DNA from 2 places in the Cytobacillus spongiae genome. Region 1 is predicted to be linked to the other one. Evidence: riboswitches for the same ligand, from Rfam matches in the RefSeq annotation. Region 1 holds a riboswitch; the other holds the start of a gene.
The links. A riboswitch is a leader RNA that binds a small molecule or an ion and turns the genes downstream of it on or off. The one in region 1 is predicted to bind lysine.
Positions count from the first base shown of each region.

Region 2: linked by a shared signal. The riboswitch ahead of lysA (diaminopimelate decarboxylase) and the one ahead of LS684_RS15765 (aspartate kinase) in region 1 are both predicted to bind lysine.

Region 1 is NZ_CP089997.1:3,113,589-3,118,501, reverse strand. Features, by position in the region: gene LS684_RS15780 (nucleoporin-interacting protein) at 1-1,154, shown strand, start outside; gene uvrC (excinuclease ABC subunit UvrC) at 1,156-2,928, shown strand; lysine riboswitch at 2,999-3,177, shown strand; gene LS684_RS15765 (aspartate kinase) at 3,396-4,625, shown strand; gene LS684_RS15760 (YslB family protein) at 4,700-4,913, opposite strand, start outside.
Region 2 is NZ_CP089997.1:524,009-528,921, forward strand. Features, by position in the region: gene LS684_RS02780 (metallophosphoesterase) at 1,033-2,148, shown strand; lysine riboswitch at 2,207-2,380, shown strand; gene lysA (diaminopimelate decarboxylase) at 2,502-3,788, shown strand; gene LS684_RS02790 (dicarboxylate/amino acid:cation symporter) at 3,856-4,913, shown strand, end outside.

The DNA of each region.
Region 1 (4,913 bases):
TTGCAAGAAAATGGTTGTCACCCTTAAGTAGTTTAATGACCGTTTTCGTTGTTCAATCGCTGAGCTACCCAGCTGTTATAGGGTTGCAGCCGATGTCAGAGGGTGCTGCTGTAGCAATTGTCTTCTGGTATTTATGGAGCATTAATCTTGCAATAGAAAAGCAGAGGTTAATTTTTGATATACTACCATTAGTGTTCTTTAGCTTCTTACTTGGGATTCGTCTATCCTACATTTCCTATGGTGTAGGTTTGTTGTATCTTCTTTATCGGATTTGGAAGCGAAATGAACCATATCGGAGGATTCAGCTATTTATTCTTGTTCTGTTTGCAGCCCTATTGCAGTTTTTGTGGATTGGAGCTATTGCAGTAAATGTTGGGGGCTTTTCAACATTATGGAGCATAGCATTTGGATTTTCTGAAGGTCATTTTTCTGATTGGGGAGGAACGGCAGAAGCAGAAGGGTTTATTTTACGTATAGGAAAGCTTATCTTCTTCAATATCATTTGGGTTGGGATTCTGTCTGAAAGCATATGGCTATTGATAGCTTTTCTTGGTTTAATTGCTTCTATTTGCTGGAAGAGTTCTGAGAAGCTAGAATCACTTAGCTTTTATCGATTTTTAGTGGTTTGTACAGGTTGTTATTTTATATGGGCACTTTTTGCTCAGAATATCGATAAGCCACGACATATCCTGCCGATTGCCTTATGGGTCATTTTTTTACTAGTTATAAAGGCATTGCAAAAAAAGAGCAGAGTAATTTCCTTGATGGTTATCGTCTGGATTGTTGGTCATACATTCATTGGTTATCATCTACAAAAGCTACAGGCAAGTGAGCAGCCTGCTGTTTATCAGCTTGCAGAATACGTATCAAGTTTAGAGAAGGATTGGGTTTTATTTACTTGGGAAGAAACACGCTCTCTTTCATATTTGAATGTACCAATAAAACATAAACGGGTTTTTGATTATCAGCTGTTTCTAAGTGACATTCTTCTGAACAAAAATCAAAGAATTTTAATTACCAATCATGTTTTGGAAGGGTTCAAACAACAGGGAATAAAAATTGAAGGAAAAGTGAAAGAACTCCAAACCTTTTCTTCTAACCCGCTTTTTGACCCAATTTATTCAAACATTGTTTTATATGAATGGGTGGAATGAAATGAACGATAATATACGAAATAAATTAACACTACTGCCAGATCAGCCTGGCTGTTATTTAATGAAGGATCGCCAAGGTACGGTCATCTATGTTGGAAAAGCGAAAATATTAAAGAATCGTGTACGTTCTTATTTCACAGGATCACATGATGGGAAAACGCAACGATTAGTTAGTGAAATTGAGGATTTTGAATATATCATGACCTCATCAGATATTGAGGCTCTTATATTAGAGATGAATTTAATCAAGAAATATGACCCTAAATATAATGTCATGCTAAAGGACGACAAAAGCTATCCTTTTATTAAATTAACAGCGGAACGTCACCCTCGGTTAATTACTACGCGTAAAGTAAAAAGGGATAAAGGGAAATATTTTGGTCCATACCCAAATGTTCAAGCTGCAAATGAAACGAAGAAACTGCTTGATCGTATATATCCCCTTCGAAAATGCTCAACTCTGCCCGATCGAGTTTGTTTATATTATCATCTGGGACAGTGTCTCGCTCCTTGTATTCAAGAGGTTTCTGATGCCCAATATAAAGAACTTACAGACGAGATTACCAGATTTTTAAACGGTGGCTATAAAGAAATCAAAAACGATCTGACGGGAAAAATGATGTCAGCTGCAGAACAGCTAGACTTTGAAAGAGCGAAGGAATATAGAGACCAAATTGCTCATATCGAAGCGACGATGGAAAAGCAAAAAATGAATATGGCTGATTTCATTGATCGAGATGTTTTTGGGTATTCGGTTGATAAAGGGTGGATGTGTGTCCAAGTATTCTTTGTTCGACAAGGTAAGCTAATTGAACGAGAAGTGTCTATGTTTCCCATCTATCAGGAACCTGAAGAAGAAATTCTAACGTTTTTAGGACAGTTTTATACAAAAGCGAATCATTTTAAGCCAAAAGAAATTTTGGCTCCAGATTCTATTGATACAGACTTAGCTGAAGAGCTGCTGCAAGTGAAGGTGTTAAAGCCTCAGCGAGGACAAAAAAAAGAGCTTGTAAAGCTGGCTTACAAAAATGCAAAAGTGGCACTTCAAGAAAAATTTTCACTTATTGAGCGAGACGAAGACCGAACAATTAAAGCAGTGGAGCAGCTTGGTAGTCAACTAGGAATATACACCCCCCATCGGATTGAAGCTTTTGATAACTCTAATATCCAAGGAACTAATCCAGTTTCTGCTATGGTTGTATTTATTGATGGTAAGGCAAATAAGAAGGAATACCGAAAATATAAAATTAAATCTGTTCAAGGACCTGATGATTATGAATCGATGAGAGAGGTTGTTCGAAGAAGGTATACCAGAGTGCTCAAGGAAGAGTTAGCACTTCCAGATTTAATCATTATCGATGGTGGAAAGGGACATGTGGAAGCTGTTAGAGATGTGATTGAGAATGAGCTTGGGTTAAATATTCCTATTTCAGGACTTGTCAAAGATGATAAGCATCGCACTTCACAACTATTGTTTGGCGATCCACTACAAATTGTGTCACTCGGAAGGAATAGCCAAGAGTTTTATTTATTACAGCGAATTCAGGATGAAGTGCATCGCTTTGCTATCACATTCCATCGTCAACTTAGAGGAAAAAATGCCTTTCAATCTGTTCTAGATGATATCGAAGGAATTGGAGAGAAACGAAAGAAGCTGTTATTAAAATCATTTGGTTCAATTAAAAAAATGAAGGAAGCAAGCTTAACTGATTTTACAGGGTTAGGAATCCCTATGAGAGCAGCTGAAGAGCTTATGAGAAAATTGCAACAATAGCATTGTCATGGTTATTGTGCTGTGCTATAATTGGTTCAACTTTTAAATGAATATCACTTTAGAGTGTTAAAGTGAAGGTAGAGGTGCAAGCTTCAAAAGTAGAAGTATCGAGAACAATGAGGTTCGAAGACATACTTTGAAAGGGGAGATTGCCGAAGTGAAAGAAGACTCATTATCTTCTTTTGCTGGTTCTGCATTGAATAAATGTAGAATTGTCAAGACTGACCGTCTTGGAGAGCTATCTCACTGTTTTACGTATCCGTACCTATTTTACGTAATGACAGTTAAGCAATGAGATAGCAGTTGGATCTCATTGCTTTTTTTTATGACTCAAATAGGAAGATAGCTTACCTGATAATGGGTAAGCTTTGATTTGAGTCACTTATTAGAGATACATATGGCGGTCAAATTAACCAAGAGATTGATGTATTTGAGATTCAAAGCAATTGAAAAAGGTGGGGAAAACAATGGGGTTAATTGTACAAAAGTTTGGCGGTACATCTGTTGGGAGTGTAGAAAGAATCTTACATGTGGCAGATCGAGTGATTGAAGAGAAGAACAATGGAAATGGTGTAGTGGTTGTCGTTTCAGCTATGGGGAAAACAACTGATGAACTTGTAGCGTTAGCGAAAGAGATGTCAGCACAACCGAGTAAGCGGGAAATGGATATGCTACTAACAACAGGTGAACAAGTAACGATTTCATTATTATCGATGGCATTGATTGAAAAAGGGTATGAGGCCATTTCATTCACAGGGTGGCAAGCAGGAATTCAAACGGAATCTATTCATGGGAATGCACGTATTTTAAACATAGAGACAGATCGTATTCAGCAACAGCTAAATGAAGGAAGAATCGTTGTAGTTGCAGGCTTTCAAGGGAGTACAGAAGAAGGAGCTATTTCTACATTAGGAAGAGGTGGTTCAGATACTACTGCTGTTGCACTAGCTGCGGCATTAAAAGCAGACAAATGTGATATTTATACAGATGTCACAGGTGTCTATACAACAGATCCACGTTATGTAAAAGAAGCTCGAAAGTTATTATCTGTTTCATATGATGAAATGCTAGAGCTCGCTAATTTAGGAGCGGGGGTATTACATCCACGAGCAGTAGAATTTGCCAAAAATTATCAAGTCCCGTTAGAAGTACGATCAAGTATACAGAGAGAAGAAGGAACTAGGATTGAGGAGGAAGTGTCAATGGAACAAAATTTAGTCGTTCGTGGGGTAGCATTTGAAAATGAGATTACGAGAGTGTCGGTACTTGGGCTCCCAAATTCTTTAACAGGGCTGTCTACGATTTTTACAACATTAGCGAAGAATCATATTAATGTGGATATCATCATTCAGAGTATGACTCAAGAGCATACAACGAATGTTTCTTTTTCAATTAAAAGTGGAGATTTAACCGATACGATGAAAGTTTTAGAAGATAATAAACAATTGTTAAATTATCAAGGGGTTGAAGCAGAAAGTGGATTGGCGAAGGTGTCCATTGTTGGGTCAGGGATGATTTCAAATCCAGGTGTGGCCGCAGAAATGTTTGATGTGCTGGCAAAAAATCAAATCCAAGTCAAAATGGTCAGTACATCTGAAATTAAAGTATCAACAGTGGTTGAAGAAGCAAAGATGGTTCAAGCGGTGGAGACACTTCATGAGGCGTTTGAATTAGCAGGGACTACGATAAAGCTCTAAACAATTCAAAAATAAATAATCAAAAGCTTTCTAAAGGAAAAAGTTCTTTAAGAAAGCTTTTGATTGATTGAGGCTTATTTGTCTGTAGTTACATCCTTTTTATCCCATTTGATCGTAAACATAATTTTGCCACCGCGTTTTCGAGGGTGTTCATACGCTTCAGAGATGACCCCATTCATTTGCTCCATTTGTTGTGCTAAAAATCCAGCTTCAAGCTGAAAACTACATTCGTTATTTGTTTTAAGTCTCTCTGTAATAATCCGACTGGTTAATTCAAGATCAAGCTCA
Region 2 (4,913 bases), 1.5 Mb from region 1:
TTGAGAATATCGCTCGCGTTCGACACGAAATCGCTCGCATTCGACACGTTTTCGCTCGGTCGATGTGGATTTTCGCTCAAAATGAGGTTTTCCCCAGTTGAAATCACTACTAAAGTTACGGTTTTTTCCGAAAGAATCATACTATTGTAGATTTGTTGTTTGAGGCTGAGAGGTGGTTCTCGAATCCAGAGTTTGCACGTGACCAACTTGTGAGCGAACGCTCCTTTTTTGAGCGTTCGCTCACACCGGGGCGGAAATCGCTCACTTTTTGAGAATATCGCTCGCATTCGACAAGAAATCGCTCGCGTTCGACACGTTTTCGCTCGGTCGATGTGGATTTTCGCTCAAAATGAGGTTTTCCCCAGTTGAAATCACTACTAAAGTTACGGTTTTTCCGAAAGAATCATACTTTTGTAGATTTGTTGTTTGAGGCTGAGAGGTGGTTCTCGAATCCAGAGTTTGCACGTGACCAACTTGTGAGCGAACGCTCCTTTTTTGAGCGTTCGCTCGCACCCGGGCGGAAATCGCTCACTTTTTGAGAATATCGCTCGCGTTCGACACGTTTTCGCTCGGTCGATGTGGATTTTCGCTCAAAATGAGGTTTTCCCCAGTTAAAATCACTACTAAAGTTACGGTTTTTTCCGAAAGAATCATACTATTGTAGATTTGTTGTTTGAGGCTGAGAGGTGGTTCTCGAATCCAGAGTTTGCACGTGACCAACTTGTGAGCGAACGCTCCTTTTTTGAGCGTTCGCTCACACCGGGGGGGAAATCGCTCACTTTTTGAGAATATCGCTCGCATTCGACAAGAAATCGCTCGCGTTCGACACGTTTTCGCTCGGTCGATGTGGATTTTCGCTCAAAATGAGGTTTTCCCCAGTTGAAATCACTACTAAAGTTACGGTCTTTTCCGAAAAAATCACAATTGAAGTGGTGTTTCTTTTCTCAATCCGCCTCCCAATACTTCAAATTTGATAAGATGTTTTCTTCTAAAGTAAAATGGGTTTATTATAATGGAGGAAGGAAACTTCTTATGAAACAATTTTCGATTTTCGCCAGAATTGTATTGGTTATGCTCGTATTTAATGGCTTTCTTTTTTATATCGGGTTAAATATTAAGGCTTATTTAACTAGTTTTCTAGCTGTGGATTTAGCAGGAGTCTATTGGTTTGTATTTTTCCTGCTTTGTTATTCTTATTTTCTGGATCGTTTGACTCGACATTTTGCATTTTTTCGAATCGTTGGCTCGTTTATGCTTGGCTTTTTTCAATATGCGCTTGTTCTTTTTCCGGTTGCCAATTTGATCTATTTCAGTTGTCGTGCTACAGGAATCTCTGCATCTGAATCGACGTTTTGGATTGGTAGTGCGACTGTCTTCGTTCTGCTCCTTCTCTTTGCTTATGGAATGTATAATGCGTATAGTCCAACTGTAAGAGAGTATCAAATTGATGTTCCCAAACGGATGGATGGAAAGGAAACACTTCGGATTACGATGGCATCTGATATGCATTTTGGTCGTCTTTCAGGGATTGCTCATGCGAAAAGGCTAGTAAAGGAAGTAAATGAAACCAAGCCAGATGTGATTTTGCTCGCTGGGGATATTATTGACGATGAACTTACTCCTTTTCAAGAAAAGAAGATGGGCGATATATTACAGGAGCTTCATGCCCCTTTAGGAGTGTTTGGGGTGCTCGGCAATCACGAATATTATGGGGGTCAGGTGGAGGAGTTTGTAGAAGAAATGAGGCGAATTGGTATCCGCATTTTGCTTGATGAAAGTGTCTTAATCGATGATCGTTTTTATCTCGTGGGGAGAAAAGACAAGACGGACCGAGGGAGAATGTCCTATCATGCATTGACTTCTTCATTAGATCCGAGCTATCCCATCATATCCATGGACCATCAGCCGGCAGAAATTCAGCAGGCGTATGAAGCGCGTGTGGATCTTTCTTTTTCAGGACACACCCATCGTGGACAAATGGCTCCTAATCATTTAATTACGAAGCGAATTTTTGAGCTTGATTGGGGCTATTTGCAGAAAGAACAACTGCATGCATTCGTTTCATCAGGCTTTGGTTTCTGGGGGCCGCCACTTCGAATTGGGAGCCGTTCAGAAATCCTTCAGGTGGATGTAACGTTTGAATCTTGATTTGACAAAAATTTTGAATTGATGGTATAGTAATGCAAAACAAACGAATATTACACTCTCTGATAATAGAGGCGCGAGTATGAGAAGTATCTTCTTGGAGAATAATGGATTCTGTGAAAAGAAGAGAAAGGCAGATCGCCGAAACAACCAATAGCCATTCTATTGCTTGTTGGGCTAGTACTGAATAAGTGCTAGACTGTCACAATGAACATTGTGGAGAACTATTGAAGAGATGTTGATACATAATCTTCATGAATAGATTATCCATTTATTTTTGTTGACCTACCGTATGAGCATCGCTTCATACGGGTTTTTGTGTTTTTCAGAGACGTGTGGAAAAGGAGAATGAAGATATGTACAGAGTGGATACGAATGTAAAAGGCCATTTAGAAATAGCCGGGAAAAGTACAACTGATTTAGTGGAAGCTTACGGAACGCCACTTATGGTTTATGATGAAACAATGATTCGTGATAAAGCGAGGGCGTTCAGAAATGCCTTTATCGAAAGTGGTTTGAGCTTTCAGGTCGCCTATGCTAGCAAGGCATTCTTATGTAAAGAAATGGTGAGATTAGCTGATCAAGAGAACTTATCATTGGATGTGGTTTCAGGAGGAGAGTTATACACGGCTCTTGAAGCAGGGTTCCCAGCAGAACGAATCCATTTTCATGGGAATAACAAATCTGAAGATGAGCTTTCCATGGCACTTGATGCTGAGATTGGCTGCTTTGTAGTCGATAATTTTCTAGAGTTGGAACTGCTTCATGATCTAGCGAAGCAGCGTGAGCAACGGGTCAATATTTTATTAAGAGTGACACCTGGGGTGGAAGCTCATACCCATGATTATATTATGACTGGTCAGGATGACTCGAAGTTTGGCTTTGGTATTACGAATGGACAGGCGGCACAGGCAATCCAAATCGCGCTAAGAAAACCATTCTATACGGTTCTTGGAATTCACTCACATATTGGCTCACAGATTTTCGAGCTCGATGGGTTTGAAAAGGCGATTCTGGTGCTAGCTGACTTCTTGCAAGACATGCGTGCTCAATATGGCGTTATTCTACCTGTATTCAATATCGGCGGAGGCTTTGGTGTTCGCTATACAGAGGAAGATCAGCCACTTCCAATTGCTACATATGTAAAAGCCATTGCTGAAAGTGTGAAGTCTTTGTTTACTGAGCATCAATATCCGCTTCCTGAAGTGTGGATTGAGCCTGGAAGAAGCATTGTTGCAGAGGCAGGTACGACGTTGTATAAGGTCGGTTCAAAAAAAATCATACCTGATATTCGTACGTATGTAGCGATTGATGGAGGAATGACTGATAATATTCGCCCAGCTCTATATCAAGCGAAATACCATGCGATACTGGCTAACCGACCTAATGAAGAGTGCACGGAGCTTGTAAGCATTGCAGGTAAATGCTGTGAATCAGGAGACATGCTGATCTGGGATTTAAAGCTGCCGCCGACTAACTTCGGGGATATTCTCGCTGTATTTAGCACAGGTGCCTATGGGTATTCAATGGCTAATAATTATAATCGTATCCCTAGACCTGCCGTTGTTTTTGTAAAGAATGGGGAATCACGTGTCGTCATTGAGCGTGAAACTTATGCTGATTTGGTAAGACGTGACCGATAATCATCGAACATCAAGAAGACATTAGATCTTGTTAGATTTAAAGGAGACAGAAGAAATGAGACACATAATGAAAACCTATGGCTTAGCCATTACACTGCTATTATCTATTGTTATTGGTTCGATTCTTGGGCTAACGATGGGAGAGAGAGCGCAAGTATTTAAACCGCTGGGAGATATCTTTTTAAACCTGTTATTTACCATAGTTGTTCCGCTCGTATTCTTTTCTATTTCATCAGCAATAGCTAACCTCGAATCAAAAGGGCAATTTAAACGAATTATTCGAACGATGCTAATTGTGTCTCTTATTACGACAGTTGTTTCAGCTGTAATTATGATTTTTGGGGTGAAAATTTATTCCCCTACAGAAGGAATAACTATTGAACTTGAGGCTGTTGAAACCGAAGACATTCAATTAGGAGATCAAATTGTTCAGACCTTTACAGTGAACAATTTCACTGAATTATTTAAAAGGGAAAACATGCTTCCGCTTATTTTGTTTTCTGTGGCACTAGGATTTGCTACCAATCAGTTGAAGGAAAAAGCGGCTCCATTGAAAAAATTACTGCAAGCTGGAGCAGATGTTAGCATGAAGCTAGTTTCCTATATTATGTATTATGCTCCAATCGGATTAGCAGGCTATTTCGCAACGTTAGTGGGAACATTTGGAGCAAGCCTGTTGTCCTCTTATTTACGGTCATTCTTACTCTATTTAGTTGTTTCTCTTGTTTATTTTGTCGTACTGTTTACTTTATACAGCTTTATTGCAGGTGGACCAAAAGGAATCAAGACGTTCTGGAAGCATAACTTATTGCCATCAGCGACGGCGATCGGGACACAAAGCTCGGTTGCTACAATACCAGCTAACTTGGATGCAACGAAGAAAATGGGTGTTTCCAACGCTGTTAGGGAGACGGTTATTCCAATTGGTGCCTCCATACATAAAGATGGATCGGCAATGGGAGCCATTTTAAAAATTGTATTTGCTTTCGGAGTTTTAGGTATTCCATTTGAAGGGCTTAATACGTACTTAATCGCGATTATGGTGGCAATTGTAACAGCTGTCGTAATGGGAGGAATTCCAGGCGGTGGATTAATTGGGGAAATGTTTATTATTGCGGCATACGG